DNA from 4 places in the Janthinobacterium sp. SUN137 genome. Region 4 is predicted to be linked to each of the others. Evidence: predicted binding sites of a transcription regulator. Region 4 holds the regulator's gene; each other region holds the start of a gene.
What was found. Region 4 encodes FNR, which switches genes on or off when oxygen is low (the NO sensors DNR and NnrR bind a similar motif). Its sites were predicted from a motif close to TTGATNNNNATCAA; they were not measured.
Positions count from the first base shown of each region.

Region 1 (4,211 bases), on a different contig from region 4:
AGGACGGGATGCGAGATCAGTGTGGTGTTCATGCGCGCAACTCCTGTGCCTGCGCCCGGGCATCGACCTGCACCGTGCGCTGCAGGCGGCCGGCCAGCACGGGGTCGTGCGTGGCGACGATCATCGTCTTGCCTTTCGCCAATTCCAGCAAGGCGTCCGTCACGCGCGCCGCCGTTTCGCTGTCCAGGTGGGCCGTCGGTTCATCGACCAGCAGCAAGTCCGCATGCGGATGCAGGGCCACGCGGGCCAGGGCCAGGCGCACGGCTTCGCCGCCGGACAAGCCCTGCCCGCCATCGCTGAGCATGACGGCCGGCTGCGCCTGCGCCACGGCAGCCAGGTCGGCCAGGTGCAGCGCCTGCGTCACTTGCGCGGCATGCGCGCCCACGCGGCCCAGGGTCACGTTCTGGCTGACGGAGGCGGCAAACACATGGGGACGCTGGCCCATCCACGCCATGCGCTGGCGCAAGGTATTCACGGTGCCGTCGTTCAGACGCACGCCGCCGATGCGGATCTCGCCGCCGCTGGCGGGCAGCAAGCCGGCCAGCAAGGACAGCAAGGTGGTCTTGCCGGCGCCGCTGGCGCCCAGCAGGGCGACATGTTCGCCGGCGCGCACGGTCAGGTCGAAGCCGTCGAAGACGGGCGCCTCGCCGGGATGGGCAAAGCGCAGTTGATGGATATCGATAGCGGGCGGCGGCGCCACGGCCATGGCGGCGGCGGAGACGGCAGCGGCTGCCACGCCGGCGCCGGGCAGGGGCACGCCCTCGGCCGCCAGATCGTGCAGGCCGGCCAGGCCCGCTTCGCCGGCCGCCTTGTCGTGCCAGACGGCGGCCAGTTCGCGCAAGGGTTCGAAAAACGCGGGCGCCAGCAGCAGGATGAACAAGCCCTGCCCCAGGCTCAGTTCGCGGCCCCAGGTACCGAAATTGATGCTGCCCAGCAAGGAGAAACCGATAAACGCGGCCACCATGGCGACACCGAGCGCGGAAAACAGTTCCAGCACGGCGGACGACAGGAAGGCGATGCGCAGCACCACCATCGTGCGCCGGCGCACGGATTGCGACGAAGCATCCAGGCGTTCGGCCGTGACACCGACGGCATCGAGCGCGCGCAGGGTGGCCAAGCCGCGCAGGCGGTCCAATAGAAAGGCGTTCATGCTGCCCATTTCCACCATCTGCGCGCGGCTGGCCGCTTGCGCACCCATGCCCACGAGGGCCATGAAGACGGGAATCAGGGGCGCGGCGATGAGCAGGATCAGCGCGGCGATCCACGACAGGGGCGTCACCACGGCGAGGATCACGAGCGGCACGAGCATGACTTTCCAGCGCGCGGGCTTGTAGCGCACCAGGTAGGGCACGATGGCTTCGGCCTGTTCGGCGATGACGCTGGCCGCCTGGCCCGACTGGGCGCGCTGGCGGTCCAGCGGCGAACGGTGCGCCAGCGCTTGCGCCACTTGCACGCGCAAGGTGGACAGGTGGTCGCGCGCCGCCGCATACATGCGCCGCGCGCCCCACGCTTCGCAGCCGGCGCGCAGCACGCCCAGCAGCAGCACGCCGGCGGCCGGCAACAGGGCCGCGCGCCAGGGTGCACCGGCCAGCATGGCTTGCACGGCCCAGGCCAGCAAAGCCGCTTGCGGCAGCCACAGCAAGGCGGCGCCGCCCTGCGCCAGGCTGGCGGCACGGGGAAGGATAAAGCGGGGCAAGGACAGCGGCGTGGTAGGCATATCTATACTTTTTGAGTTTTCAGAATTTTCTGTAAATTCGATATTTTGCATAATACTGCGAAACATGACATATATCAATTGACCCTGCGGGTGTGGCGTGAAAAAATTCAGATAATTATGAAAACTCAACATATCCAAATGACGCCGCTGATCCTGACCTTCGTCAGCCATTTCGGCGAGATGGGCAGCCGCTGGGGCTTTAACCGGACAGTGGGGCAAGTGTACGCCTTGTTGTTTGTCGCAGAGCATCCTTTACACGCGGATGAAATCGCGGAACACCTGAGTTTTTCACGCTCGAACGTGAGCATCGGCTTGAAGGAATTGCAGGGCTGGGGCTTGATCCGCCAGTCGCGCATCCCCGGCGACCGGCGCGAGTATTTTTCCTCGCTGGGCGATGTGTGGCAAATCTTCCGCGTGGTGGCCGCCGAGCGCCGCCGCCGCGAAGTGGCGCCCACCCTGACGGTGCTGCGCGAATCGCTGCTGGCGCCAGCCACGGAACCCGTCGACCAGTATGCGCAGGAGCGCATGCGCGAAATGTATGAACTGGTCGACCTGGCCAACACCTGGTTCGACGACTTGCAGCGCCTGTCGCCCGAATCGATGGCGCAGCTGATGAAAATGGGCGCCAAGGTGCAAAAGCTGCTCAACGCCAAGGATCGCTTGTTCGGCGTCAGCAATAACAGCGACTGAAACCCGCCGCCCCTCTCCCTACTCAATGCATTGCTAGCACAAGCTGGCGTGCCTTGTCACGCCATTTCCGCTCGCCGTACAGGCTTTCGCCAGCACAGCCATACATAGCCGTATGCGATGTTGTCAAGCATGCCAATAGCATTATTTAAATTGTATTAATTTACATCAAGACTAAGCTTGCATATGCGTACTCACGCAAAGGCGACCGGGCGACAAGTCGACCTCCCTGACCGGACGGCGCGCACCCTGAAGCAGTGAAATGTCTGCAATAAAATAAAAGGGGATTTTCATGAAAAGCATAACAAGCATTGCCATACGGGCATCCATGCTGGCCGCCCTGACGGCCTGCATGGGCGTGGCACAGGCTGCTACATGGGTCGATGTGGGACCGGCCAGCGGTTTCAGCATCGAAGGCAGCACCGTCACTTACTCGCCGTCACCTGCCCTCATGGTGAAATACTATAACGACAATCTCGTGCCGCAGAGTCCCACCGACATCCAGGGCTATATCAACGGCGTTTTCGGCACCAGCCTGGGTGCGGCCGTCTCGTTTTGCGACAATGCCACCTCAGGCTGCACCGCCGGCACCACGGCAGGCGCCAGCGGCGGGGTGAATTCCTTCACGAGTGCGGCGGCCTATGATTACCTGGCCATCCATTTCGGCCAGGGCGAACTGGTCTTCCAATGGGCAGCGCCCGTCGCAGCCGGCACGACCTTCACGGTGGCAGGCTTGCCCAAGGACCTGAGCAATTACCGCGCCTACGTTTCCGCCGTCCCTGAACCGGAAACCTATGCCATGCTGCTCGCCGGCCTGGGCCTGCTCGGCGTCCTGGCGCGCCGCCGCCAGGCAAAATAAGAGCATCGGGCAAGACCCGCAACACGGCGCCGGCGCACCCATGTTTACAGCGCGCTTGCGCCGCGCCGCCCACTCTTTACACCGCCTTTATGCCTCTCCCGCTATGCTGACCGGCATCTTCAGTCACCGTTGCGAGGGAGCCCACATGCATGAATCCCCATTCCAGCCGCGCGCGCGCCATGCGCTGCGCCAGCACTTGCCCGTGCGCGAACGGCTGCGCCTGGCACGCCTGGCCAGCAAGAAAGTACTGTCGCTGTGTTCCGCGCTGCTGTGCGCGGCGCCGCTGCTGTATTTGCTGAGCTTAGTGCTGGGCGCGCAGCCCTGAACCGCTGCGCGAAAACCGGATGTGGGGGGGAAAGATAGGGTGCGTTGCGTTGCGGCAGCTTGCCGCAGCATGATCGTGGCCAGTATGAAACTGGTCCGCCCAGAGGGAATCGAACCCCCATTCACGGTTTAGAAGACCGTTGTCCTATCCGTTGAACGATGGGCGGAGAGGTGCAGTATTTTAATCCATGCGCGCCAGCAATGAAATGCCAGCGAGGAATAGAAAACGGGCTGTCATTTCTGACAGCCCGCTTATGACTTTGGTCGGAGTACAAGGATTCGAACCTTGGACCCCCTGGTCCCAAACCAGGTGCGCTACCGGGCTGCGCCACACTCCGAAGACAAGATAATAACGCCCCCACCCAATTTCGTCAATTGCCATAGACGAATTAGATGGAAATAACTATCGGCGCCTGCCTTTACACAGCCACTTTATCCGCAATGCGGCGCGCCATCGACTCGGCCTTTTCCTTATCTTTTGCCTCGACCATCACGCGGATCAGCGGCTCGGTGCCGGAAGCGCGGATCAGCACGCGACCCGTGTCGCCCAGCTCGGCCTCGACCAGTTCTTTCTCGGCCACCATGGCGGCATTTTTTTGCCAGTCGAAACCGGGCGCCACGCGC
Region 1 covers NZ_JAPWHZ010000003.1:362,974-367,184, forward strand. Annotated here, with positions in the region: gene O3298_RS16560 (amino acid ABC transporter ATP-binding/permease protein) at 1-32, opposite strand, end outside; gene cydD (thiol reductant ABC exporter subunit CydD) at 29-1,717, opposite strand; gene O3298_RS16570 (GbsR/MarR family transcriptional regulator) at 1,856-2,407, shown strand; gene O3298_RS16575 (PEP-CTERM sorting domain-containing protein) at 2,697-3,263, shown strand; gene O3298_RS16580 (hypothetical protein) at 3,409-3,588, shown strand; tRNA gene O3298_RS16585 (tRNA-Arg) at 3,680-3,754, opposite strand; tRNA gene O3298_RS16590 (tRNA-Pro) at 3,849-3,925, opposite strand; gene glmM (phosphoglucosamine mutase) at 4,007-4,211, opposite strand, start outside.
Region 1: a site for FNR is predicted at 1,782-1,795, ahead of cydD (thiol reductant ABC exporter subunit CydD). Genes of this name have one in related genera too.

Region 2 (4,211 bases), on a different contig from region 4:
AGCTTAGCGGCGCTGCACCATCATCAGGCGTGCGCCCACAGACGACGACAGGCTGACCTCGAAACGGCCGCCGGCCGGCACGGCGCTCACGTCGACATTGGCTTTGCCACCCGTCAAGTCACTGGCGACCACCGTCTTGCGGCCATCGGCAGCCACATGCATGACGGCGGCATACGGTTCCGCCTCGGCATTCCAGACCAGCGCCAGCTGGCCACCGCTTTGCGCCGCATCAAACGTGGCATCGTTGGCGGCAGCCTTGCTGCGGCGCGCCGGGCGTTCCAGCTTGGCCAAAGCCTTGCCATTTGCCAACACTTGCACATCGCTGATTTCGCCCGGGTTGGCGAAGCTGACGCGGAAGTGGCTCATGGCGTTGCCGCCATGGTCGGCCACGGAGACGCCATCGAAGGGCAAGTCGATAGTCTGTCCGGACGCCGTCAACACGCGCAAGGTATAAGCATGGCCGCTGCCGCTGGCAGCGGCGCCGATGCGCGCCGACGAGGCAACGGCCGGGCGCAGGGCCACGCCGCCAGGCGTGATGCGGCCGGAAATGGTCAAGTAGCCGTTCTGGGCCACGGCCATGCTGGCGGCCAGCACATTGCTGCCCGTAATCTGCGTGCTGCGTTTTTCCAGGAATTGCTGCACCCGCGCATAGCTGTAGTCGGAGAACCAGGCGCCGCTGCAATAGCTCATCACGTCCTTCATCGGCGTGTTGCCATAGACTGCCTTGCTCAGCTGGCCGATGCTGCCTGCATAGTTGCTGTTGTACAACGGTTGCGGACCCAGATTGCCATTCGCATATGGGTAGTCGACAGCAGCGCCAGCCGGACCGCCGCAGGCGACGTGCTGCAGCGAGTGGTTGTGGCCCAGCTCATGCACGAGCGTAGTCAGCCATAGAGGCCATTGATTGCCGAAGGGATCGACCGATGCAACGCTCTTGAACTGGGCATCGAGGCCGATGGCCGACGTGAAGTCGTTGCCGCTGCTGCGCTCGTTGATGTAGGCCAGGCCGGCTGCGTTGGTGACGGACATCCTCGGCACGAAACCATAATAGTAGGCACCGCTGTCTTCCATCGCGCGCCGGTTTTCCAGCTTGCCCAGGGCATCGCTCCACCAGCTGTCGGCCGTGCTGCTGCCTGGCAGGCTCAGCGCGGCGCGCGTCGTGATGCTGATATTTTCCGTCGCATACGGATACACGCGCAGCAGCGCGGCGCGGATCACCTCGGCGTCAGGCAGTTGCGCCACGCCATCATCGGTGCTCAAGGGCACGAGCACCAGACGGATCTTGGCCAGGCTGGCCACCACGGGTGCCGCTTCCTGGCTCACTTGCACGCCGTCATTGCCGACGGCCGTCACGCGCACGCGCACGCCGGGCAAGATCCAGCCTGCAGGCAGGACGGCACTGAAATTGCCGTTGAAACTGTCATCGGTCTTCGTCGTCGGCAAGAGCGCCGGCCCCGTCATCGCGATGCTGCCCAGGTTGCTGCCATTGGCGGCGGTCGCATTCAAGGTGACCGCCGGGCTGGACTGGCCCGCCTGCCCGGCCAGCACGGACACGCGCACGGCGGCCGACTTGCCGCGCGTCAAGCGCAAGGCCGTATTGCTGGCATTCAAATTCAGTACTTGCGCGAAATCAATGCTGCCCAGGGTAAAGGCCGACACCGTGCCCGCATTCACGGCGATGCGCGACGCAGCCGCCAGCATCACGTTGCCCGTTGCCGAGTCTGGTGCAGACAATACCAGCTGACTGGCACTGGCACTGACGATGACGGCCGGCGTATTGCCCACCGACGCCGAAGTGACCTGGTCGAGATTGCTGCCCTGCACCGTCACGGACAAGCGTCCGTTGTTGACGGCCGAGGTGATCGACGTCACCGTCACGCTGGCCAGCACCGTGTACGTGTCGCCGCTGAGCACATCGTTGTAGGGACCGCGCACCGTCAGCGCGCCTGTCGCCGCGCCCGCAGGCACCAGCACCGTCACGCTGCCGGCCGTCTGGCTTTGCGGCGTTGCCGCCGCACCATTGCCAAACTGCACCGCCGTCACGGCGCCCATGCCGCCGCCCGTGATCGTCACGCTGGAACCGACGCCGCCCGTCGCCGGTGCGACGCTGCCCACGCTCAAGGGCAGGTACACATTGACGTTATAGCTGGTGGCCGCCGTGCCGCTGGCGCTGACGAGGCTCAAGGCGCCCGATACGGGCACGCCCGGCATGGTCAGGGTGATGCTGGTGTCGCTGGCGGCGCTGGTGGCGACGGTCACGCCGCCCACCTGGAAAGCCGTCACGCGGCTCAGATTCGTGCCCGTAAGCACCAGGCTGCCACCGACGGCGACATTCGCCGCCGAAACGGCCGTCACGGCAGGCAGCAGCACGGGCGTACCCGACGTGGTCGCCACCACCGTGTCGCCGCCCCCACCGCCGCCACCGCCGCAGGCGGACAGGCCCAGCATGACAAACAATGCGACAAGCAGATGGTTTTTCATGGCTGGCAACCATGTTGATGCAGCGCGATGCCGGGAAGGACACGAGATAAATGTGACATATTGGTGACTTTTGGTGAGAATTTAATTTCGAAGAACCAATATTATGGTTTAGTTCGATTCCCAAAGACAACTATTAATGCTTTTGATTCAATTGGTTTTGATAATAATTAAAATATCTCCTTAGCAAACTTTATTCTGGGCATTATTTCCCTCACTCTGTGTTGGCTAAAATCAAAATTACTTTCCTTTGCAGCTATTGCCATTCGACTCATTAAAAATATGCTGATGCGGCGCAAATAATGTGGAAATTTTTCCACAGCCTAGACGCCATATCGTTCTGCCAACTTTGCTGAAAGAATTAACGTTTTGAGTAAGATTTTCAGGAATGTAATTTTCAGAAGCAGGCGTGGCGGCAGGCGATGTGTTGCAAGAAGGCCTGCCGTGGGGCGAACGGCCGCTTTTGCTTAAAACCAAAGCAGTCTGATGCCGTATAATTTTAGACCCGGTGAAATCAGGCGATTGCCACCTTCTGCCTGCCCTACCCGGCCGGCAACTCTCCGTCAGCTGATCCTGCTGACCCGCATCCGCCTCGTAACGTCTTGTCGCCGCGCCGCCGCCCGTTTGCCTATTGAAAGCATGAAATGAACGATACCGTGATCCCCGCCATGTCCCCGACCGAAGCCACCTTGCGCGCCATTCTGGCGCAGCGGATCATGATTCTCGACGGCGCCATGGGCACGATCATCCAGCAATACAAGCTCGACGAAGAAGCGTATCGCGGCGGCCCCGCCGGCCGCTTCATCGATTTCGCCGCGCCGGCCGACAGTGGCGCGCGCGAACTGTTCGTCAAGGGCAATAATGAGTTGCTGACCCTGACGCAGCCGCACATCATCCAGGAAATCCACGAGCGTTACCTGGCGGCCGGCGCCGACCTGATCGAAACGAATACCTTCGGCGCCACGACGATCGCGCAAGACGATTACCACATGGCCCACCTGGCCTATGAAATGAACGTCCAGGCGGCCAAGCTGGCGCGCGCCGCCTGCGATAAATATTCCACGCCGGACAAGCCGCGCTTCGTCGCCGGCGCCCTGGGGCCCACGCCGAAGACGGCGTCGATCTCGCCCGACGTGAACGACCCGGCCGCGCGCAACGTCACCTTCGACCAACTGGTGGCCGCCTACCTGCAGCAGACGCAGGGTCTGGTGGAAGGCGGCGCCGACGTATTGCTGGTGGAAACCATCTTCGATACCTTGAACTGCAAGGCGGCCCTGTTCGCCATCGACCTGTTCTACGAGCAAAACCCGGATGTGGTGCGCCTGCCGCTGATGATTTCGGGCACCGTCACGGACGCGTCGGGACGCATCTTGTCGGGCCAGACCGTGCCCGCCTTCTGGAATTCCGTGCGCCACGCGAAACCGCTGACCATCGGCCTGAACTGCGCGCTGGGCGCCGCCCTGATGCGCCCGTACGCGGAAGAGCTGGCCAAGATCGCCGACACCTTCGTGTGCATCTACCCGAACGCGGGCTTGCCCAACCCCATGAGCGACACGGGTTTCGACGAGTTGCCAGCCGACACGTCCGCCCTGCTGCGCGAATTTGCCGACGCGGGCTTCCTGAACATGGCGGGCGGCTGCTGCGGCACCACGCCCGAGCACATCGCCGCCATTGGCGAGTTGCTGTCGAAAAACACCCCGCGCACCGTGCCGGCCCCATCGCACGACCTGCGC
Region 2 covers NZ_JAPWHZ010000006.1:209,037-213,247, forward strand. Annotated here, with positions in the region: gene O3298_RS27570 (IPT/TIG domain-containing protein) at 4-2,481, opposite strand; gene metH (methionine synthase) at 3,123-4,211, shown strand, end outside.
Region 2: a site for FNR is predicted at 2,703-2,716, ahead of O3298_RS27570 (IPT/TIG domain-containing protein). Genes of this name have one in related genera too.

Region 3 (4,211 bases), on a different contig from region 4:
CGCCGCCGGCAATATCAACACGGGCAAGGCCCTGGCCGAAAAATACAGCTGCGCCACCTGCCATGGCAAGGATTACGGTTCGCCCATCGACCCGTCCTATCCGAAATTGGCGGGTCAGCACAAGGATTACCTGGAACACGCCTTGACGGCGTATAAGCGGGGCGACAAGGCCAATGGCCGAAACAACGCCATCATGACGGGCCAGGTGAAACCGCTGAGCAACCAGGACATCAAGGACCTGGCCGCCTACCTGCACAGCCTGCCGACCACCCTGGTCATTCACCGCTGAGCGGTATCGCAGGGGTTATTAGTTGTTCTGACATCTGACAAAACCGTAGCGAGCGGAAGGGAGAGGCGGCCGAGACGCGGAACTGTGCTGAAGCACAGTGAGCATCGCAGGTTGCCTATACCGACGCGCAGTAGGTTTGGTTAGGTGTTCTTCAGCCCCACCCGGCGCGCCAGCTTGTGCAGATTGCTGGCGTCCAGCCCCAGTTGGCGCGCGGCAGCGGCCCAGTTATCCTGATGTAGCACCAGCGCTTGCCGGATGGCCTGGCGCTGGCTCGCTTCCACGATCTGATGCATGGACAGCAGCGGCGCTGCTGGCGCTCCGCACGCGGCCGGCGCAGGCAGCGACGCGTTCGCACCGGCTGGCGCCTCCAGCGCATCGAGGTCGAGCATATCCGTTTCCAGGGTCACGATGTCCTTGCGGTCCGCGCCGCGGATCACGGCTTTCAGCGCGGCCCGGCTGATCACATGTTCCAGTTCGCGCACATTGCCCGGCCAGCGGTAGTGGCACAGGGCGTTTTCTGCCGCGGCGGACAGGCGCAGGCTGCGCAAGCCCAGGCGCGCGCGGTTGAGCTCAAGAAAACCACCGGCCAGCAGCAGCACGTCATTGCCCCGCTCGCGCAGCGGCGGAATCGGCACGGGATACACGGACAGGCGGTGATACAGGTCGGCGCGGAAGGTGCCGTCGCGCACATGCTCGCGCAGGCTGCGGTTGGTGGCGGCGATCACGCGCACGTTGACCCGGCGCGGCCGGTCCGCGCCCAGGCGCTGGATTTCGCCATTTTGCAAGGTGCGCAGCAGCTTGGCCTGTATCGACAGCGGCAATTCCCCCACTTCATCGAGAAACAGGGTGCCCCCTTCGGCTGCCTCGAAACGCCCGGGCCGGTCGCTGACGGCGCCGGAAAACGCGCCGCGTACATGGCCGAACAATTCGCTCTCGGCCAGGGACTCGGGCAAGGCCGCGCAATTGACATGGATCAAGGGCTTGCCTGCGCGGCGCGACAGCCGGTGCAGGCGGTGCGCGCACAGTTCCTTGCCGACGCCCGTCTCTCCCAGCAGCAGCACGGGCAGTTCGGAATCGGCGACCACTTGCAATTCGTGCAGCAAGTGCGTGATGGCGCTGCTTTGGCCGACGAAATCGTGTTCCTCGCGCGGCGCTTGCGCATCGGCCAGTATGGCGCCGCCCGACAGGCGCAGGGCGCGGATTTCCGTTTCCAGGCGGGTCACGCGCACGGCCGCCTCGATGGCGCAAGCCAGTTCACCGAGGTCGCGCTGCGCCTGTCCATTGAAGGTGCCTACCTGCAGGGCGTCGAGCGTGATCACACCCCAGCGTTCGCCTTCCAGGTCCAGTGCCATGCCCATGCAGTCGTGCACGGGCAGCGGCTCGCCGGCCCGCTCGGCGATCAAGCCATCGTAGGGATCGGGCAGGGAGCTGTCGTGATGGAAGCACAGCACGCCGCGCCGTTGCAGGATGGCGGCCAGACGCGGATGGTCGGCGACGGCGAAGCGACGCCCCAGCGCGTCGCTGGCCAGGCCGGCCATCGCCACGGGGCGCAAGTGCTCGCCATCGAGCTTGAGCAAGGCCACGGCTTCGCAGCCGAAGTGCGCGCGCAGGCTGCCGACCAGGCGCTGCAGTCGCACTGCCACGGGCAGGTCGGCGACCAGGTCGGTGAGCAGCAGCAGGTGGATGGCGGTGACGGTCATAAGTACCATGCAGGGTACAACGAACCACGGCAAACAAGGGTCATTACGACCCTGTGTTTTTCAAATCGTTGATTTAAAACAAGTTTTTCCTGGCACACGGTTTGCCTAGGTATGAGTGCCAAACCGGCATACAAGACCAAGGAAAGCTTGATGAAAACGACTCCCTCCCTCCGCGCCATTGCCGCCGCCGTCTGTGTCCTGGCCATGCCCCTGTCCGTGCAGGCCCAGGCGGGCCTGCCTGCCAGCGCTGCCGCCACTGCCGCCAAACCTGCCGCCGCCGCGGTCAAGCGCTATGAACTGCAAACCAATATCGTCGACGGCAAGATGGTATTCATCGACGCCAAGGGCCAGGTCAACCCCGTGCTGGCGGCCAAGGTGGGGGAAACGGTCGAACTCGTGCTGAAAAGCGGCGAAGGCGCCGAACACGACCTGCTGATCCCCGAGCTGAACGTGGCTTCAAGCAAATTCAGCGCCAATAGCGGCAGCACCACCGTGCGCTTCAAGGTCACGCGCGCCGGTACGTTCACCTATTACTGCTCGATTCCCGGCCACCGCCAGATCGGCATGGAAGGCAAGCTGGTCGTGAGCGGCACTTCTCTGGCCGAAGCGGGAGCACCGAAGGCTGCCGGCGCCGGCAGCGCTGCCAGCGAATCGAGCCAGGCCGCCGCGCTGGCCCTGTACACGCCCGCGCCATCGCCGATGCGCGGTCCCGATCCATCGGCTGTCAGCGTGGCGGCCAATCCTGCCTCCGTGCCGGCCGCCATCGGCGCGCGCGCGCCGCAAACCCTGAAATACCGCATGGAAACGGTGGAACTGCCGGGCAAGCTCGATGACGGCACCAGTTTTACGTATTGGACTTTCAACCGGCAAGTACCCGGTCCGATGCTGCGCGCGAAGGTGGGCGATACGGTCGAACTGACCCTGTTCAACGCCAGGGACAGCAAGATGATCCATTCGATCGATCTGCATGCCGTGACGGGCGGCCATGGCGGCGGACAGCACACGCAGGTGGCGCCGGGGCAGGAAAAAACGGTGACCTTCAAGGCGCTCAATCCGGGCCTGTTCGTCTACCACTGCGCCACACCCCTGGTGCCGCAGCATATCGCCGCCGGCATGTACGGCATGATCCTGGTCGAACCGGAAGGCGGCCTGTCGAAGGTGGACCGCGAGTATTACGTGATGCAGGGCGAGATGTACACGGGCCGTCCGCATGGCGCGCCCGTGCACCAGGAACCGAACCTGGAAAAAATGGCCAATGAGCTACCCGACTACTACGTCTTCAATGGCGAAGTGGGCGCCTTGAGCAAGACGCACAAATTGCAGGCGAAAGTCGGTGAGACGGTGCGCATCTATTTCGGCGTCGGCGGCCCGAACAAGATTTCATCGTTCCACATCATCGGCGAGATCTTCGACAAGGTGTACAGCGAAGGCTCGATCAGCAGCCCGAAACACGACGTGCAAACCACCCTGGTGGCACCGGGCGGCGCGACCATCGTCGAACTCAAGGTACAGCACCCCGGCAGCTACCTGCTGGTCGACCATGCGCTGTCGCGCGCCGGCAAGGGCGCCGTGGGCGTGCTGGAAGTGACGGGCGAACCCGTACCCGGCGTCTACCACGCAGGCGCGGTGCAATAAATCTACCTATTCATCCTCAAGGAACTGTTATGGAAATGATCGAGCTATCCCTGGGCCAGCTGGCCCGCCGCATCCCTGGCGCCACGCGCCTGTTCGATGCGCACCGCCTGGATTTTTGCTGCGGCGGCAACAAGACCCTGCGCGCAGCAGCCGAAGCGGCCGGCGTGGATGCGGCACCCATCGTCGAGGAATTGCGGCTGCTGGCAGGGCGCGCAGATACCAGCGGCGAGCGTGACTGGCAGGAAGCCTCGGCCACCGAGCTGGTGGAGCACCTGCTGGCGCGCTACCACGCCGTGCACCGCGAGCAGCTGCCCGAGCTGATACGCCTGGCACGCAAGGTCGAGCAGGTGCATGGCGACCGCGCCGACTGTCCGCACGGGCTGGCGGAACACCTGTCGGCCATGGCGCAGGAGCTGGAAAGCCATATGCGCAAGGAAGAAGACGTGCTGTTCCCGATGATCGTGCGCGGCCAGGGCCCGCGTGCCGGCGCGCCCATCAACGTCATGCGCATGGAACATGACGACCATGGCGTGGCCTTGCGCGCCATGGAGGCAATGACGAACGATATCACCGCCCCTGGCGGCGCC
Region 3 covers NZ_JAPWHZ010000001.1:1,295,122-1,299,332, reverse strand. Annotated here, with positions in the region: gene O3298_RS05915 (cytochrome c) at 1-289, shown strand, start outside; gene norR (nitric oxide reductase transcriptional regulator NorR) at 430-1,989, opposite strand; gene nirK (copper-containing nitrite reductase) at 2,140-3,624, shown strand; gene ytfE (iron-sulfur cluster repair protein YtfE) at 3,654-4,211, shown strand, end outside.
Region 3: a site for FNR is predicted at 2,058-2,071, ahead of nirK (copper-containing nitrite reductase). Genes of this name have one in related genera too.

Region 4 (4,211 bases):
AACGCTTCCGTCAGTTCGCCGATCTCGTCGCGCTGCTGCACCGGCACGGGCGTGAAGCGGCTGCCGCTGGTGCGCAGGGCTTGCAGGGTGTCGCGCAGGCGCACCAGCGGCGACAGCAGGCGCACGGTGACCCAGCCCAGAACAAAGGCGGCCAGCAGCGAGGCGAGGATGCTCCACAGCACCAGCCGGTACAGCACGCCATCGAACGGTTCGAAGGCATCTTCGACGGGGAGCGAGGCGGCCAGCAGCCAGTTCACGGATTTCAGGCGCTTGAAGCTGTTGACGGCCGTGATGCCGCGGCTGTTGGTGCTGACCATGCTGCCTTCGCCATCTTCCTTCAGCAGCTGGGTCGTCGTCAGGTTGGCGTTCGGCTTGCGCGGTTGCAGCAAGCGGCTGGTATCGGGGTGCAGCACGTAGCGCGGCACGGCGCCGCGCGTGAGGATGAAGTAATAGCCGTTCTTGCCGATCTTTTCCGAGCGCAGGCGGCCCAGCAGGTTGTCCTTGTACAGGCGCAGCACGCCGATCACCACGCCGGCCACCTGGCCATCGGCGGCCAGCACGGGCGCCACCATCTGCACGATGGGCATGCCGCTCGACTTGCCCAGCATCGGTTCGGTGATCATGGGCTGGCGTGTGCGCAGGACGGTCTGGAAATACTCGCGCTCGGCGACGTTGATGCCGGCGCGCCCCGCTACCTCCGGCATGTCGGCCACGACGGCGCCATGCGCGTCGAGCACCAGCACGTCATCGAACAGCACCAGCATCGAGCGGCGCGAATAGTATTCGCGCAATTGGGCGGGCCGGGCGATCAATTCCGGCGGCTGCTGTCGGGCCGTCAGGGTGACGATCTGCAGCAGCATGCCCAGCTTGTCGTCGAGCTCGGCAGCGGTGCGGGTGATCAGGGACGATTGCTGGCTCAGCAGTACTCGGGTGAAGTCGTCGCGCATGTGCTGCACCTGGATCATGGTGACCAGCGCGATCATGGCGATCGAGGTCAGGCTGGTGGCCAGCGCGACTTTTGCTTTAATGCCGAGAGGCTTCATGATTTCCTTTTCAGTACCGGGCGGCACAGGCGGCAGATAATGCTGTCAGGAATTTTCCTATCAATGCCCCAGCTTGGCAAGCGGTGCCGCGCAAATTGCCCGTCCCGGATGGGCTTTTGACGATGTTGCCATATAATTAAAGGCTGGACGTCGTTTATTCGCCGAATTTACGGTGAAATTGGCATACGGCAACCCTGTATGCGGCTGTATGCAGTAAACTTGTTGTTGCATTTTCTAAAAGGTACCGACATGACTGAAGCGCTACTCACTCCAACCTTGCCCACCGTGAACGTGGAGGCGTTGCGTGCGCGATGCTCGACCTGCAGCATGCATCAATTGTGCCTGCCGATGGGCCTCGATGTGGGCGACATGGACAGGCTGGACCAGATCATAGGCCGCCGCCGCAAGATCGTGCGCGGCGCCTCGCTGTTCCGTATCGGCGACTCGTTCCAGAACCTGTATGCGATCCGCCTGGGGCATTTCAAGACGTACCAGATCAATCCGGGCGGCGAAGAGCAGGTGACGGGCTTCCAGATGGCGGGCGAACTGCTGGGCATGGACGCCATCAGCGCCGACCGCCACCACTGTAATGCGGTGGCGCTGGAAGACAGCGAAGTGTGTGAAATCCCGTTTTCCAGCCTGGAACAATTGCTGGGCAATATGCCGACCCTGCTGCGCCATTTCCACCGCATGATGAGCCAGGAAATCACGCGCGAGCAAAGCGTCATGCTGTTGCTGGGCAATATGCAGGCGACGCAGCGCTTTGCCGCCTTCATCGTCAACCTGGCGTCGCGCTATGAAGCGCGCGGCTATTCGGGCAGCAATTTCCAGCTGCGCATGTCGCGCGAGGAAATCGGCAACTACCTGGGCCTGACCATCGAGAGCGTCAGCCGCCTGCTGTCGAAGTTCAAGAAGGAAGGCTGGCTGCGCGTCTCGAACCGGGAAATTGAAATCCTGCAGCCGGCGAAACTGAAGGCGATTACGGCCGGCACGGACGTCTGCAAATAAGACTTACAGTTCCTCGTCCGCATGCAGCGCGATGCTGCGCTGCAGCGGCCAGGTCCAGATGCCGGACAGGCGCCACTCGCGTTTGTCGTTTTCCACCAGCACTTGCCAGCGGCTGCGCTCGAGCATCGGCAGCGCCACGGAAAAATTGCCGGCCGCATCGGGCTGTACCAGCACCTTGATATCCTTTTCCGGCAGGGTCGCATGCGCTAGGTGCAGCTGCAAAGGCGCCTGATAGGCCTTGCCGAAGCTGTGCACGGAACCGGTCAGGCGCGCTTGCGCCACGTCATACGACAGGCGCGTATCCATCGCCAGGTCGCTGGCGATCGTGTCGCGCTTCAAATCCTGGTTGATCGCCTTGCCCTGCTTGTAATAATCGCCCACCACCAGCGCATCGGGCTGCGTAAACGCGATATAGCCCATGAAGCTGCCGACGACCACGGACAGGCCGGGGCCGATCATCAGCAGCCATGGCCAGCGATGCTTGTACCACGGTGCAACGGGTGCTTGCAGTTTCAGACTGTCGGACATGATATTTCTCCTGTTTAATCAGCCAGTCCCCGCATGGGGACCGGCCTTCCTGCAACTTCGTGGCGGCGGCGAGGGCACCCGGTCCCCGTCCGCCTTTCCTTGTTAACGTGGCACGATGAATACCGCGCTTTCACGCACATGCAGCGATGGGTCGTCCAGCGATTGCAATTCGATCGCAATCTTGTTCGAGCCCTTCTCTCCCACGCCGTGCGGCACGCGCAGGCGGATCGGCCAACCCAGCGTTTCCGTCGGCTGCAAGGTCACTTCTTCGCGCGTCAGCAAGGTCAGGCCCGGCAAGCCGGAAGCGCTGATTTTGAAATGCTGGCTTTGCTCCGATGTGTTCATGATCTGCAGGCGGTAGACGTTTTCGATCATGCCGTCTTCCACTTCGCGTCCCATGGAACCGCGGTCGCGGATCACGTCCATTTTCAGGGGCGTGCGCAGGGCCAGCGAAGTACACACGGCGATGATGATCAGGGCCAGGATGGAAGTGTAGATCAAGACGCGCGGGCGCATGGCGCGCTGGCGTATCTGCTTCGAATTGAAGTTGTTTTCCATCGCATGGTCGGTACTGTAGCGTACCAGTCCCCGTGGCCGGTCGACCTTGTCCATCACGCTGTTGCAGGCATCGACGCAAGCGGCGCAACCGATGCATTCATACTGCAGGCCGTTACGGATATCGATGCCGGTCGGACACACCTGCACGCACAGGGTACAGTCGATGCAATCGCCCAGCTTGTCGTTGTTGCCGGCCTTCTTGCTCATGGCGCCACGTGGTTCGCCGCGCTTGGCATCGTAGGTGATGATCAAAGTGTCCTGGTCGAACATGGCGCTCTGGAAGCGCGCGTAGGGGCACATGTATTTGCACACCTGCTCGCGCAGCCAGCCCGCGTTGCCGTAGGTTGCCAGGCTGTAGAACAAGACCCAGAACCATTCCCAGGGACCGAAGTTCAGCGTGGTCACCGACTGCGCCAATTCCTTGATCGGCGTGAAGTAGCCGACAAAGGTAAAGCCCGTCCACAGGGCGATGGCGCCCCATACCAGGTGCTTGGCCGTCTTCTTGAACGCCTTGCGCACGGAGGGGCCCTGCTTGTCGAGGGCCATGCGCGCGCTGCGCGTGCCCTCGATGCGGCGTTCGACCCACAGGAAAATTTCCGTGTATACCGTTTGCGGGCAAGAGAACCCGCACCACACCCGCCCGGCAATGGCCGTGACGAGGAACAACAAATACGCACAGATGATCAGCAGGGCCGCCAGATAGATGAAATCCTGGGGCCACAGCACGACGCCGAAAATGTAGAACTTGCGCGTGGTCAAATCGAACAGCAGGGCTTGCCTGCCATTCCAGGTCAACCACGGCAAGCCGTAGAACGCGAGCTGGGTAAGCCATACGCATACCCATCGCCAGGTAGCGTAGCGTCCTTTGGCCTCGCGAGGGTAGATTTGCTCGCGGGCCGCATACATCTTGATGACTTGAGGTTCCATTTTTACTTTGCGGGTGCCTGCGGATTCGACAGGCTCCAGACATACGCCGACAGCACGTGTACCTTGGATTCGCCGAGGAAATCGCTGAAGGCCGGCATGGTGTTGCTGCGTCCCTTGCGTACGGTTTCCATGATGGTGTCGGCGCTG
Region 4 covers NZ_JAPWHZ010000004.1:63,116-67,326, reverse strand. Annotated here, with positions in the region: gene O3298_RS20750 (response regulator) at 1-1,043, opposite strand, end outside; gene fnr (fumarate/nitrate reduction transcriptional regulator Fnr) at 1,293-2,051, shown strand; gene O3298_RS20740 (FixH family protein) at 2,055-2,579, opposite strand; gene ccoG (cytochrome c oxidase accessory protein CcoG) at 2,682-4,064, opposite strand; gene ccoP (cytochrome-c oxidase, cbb3-type subunit III) at 4,067-4,211, opposite strand, start outside.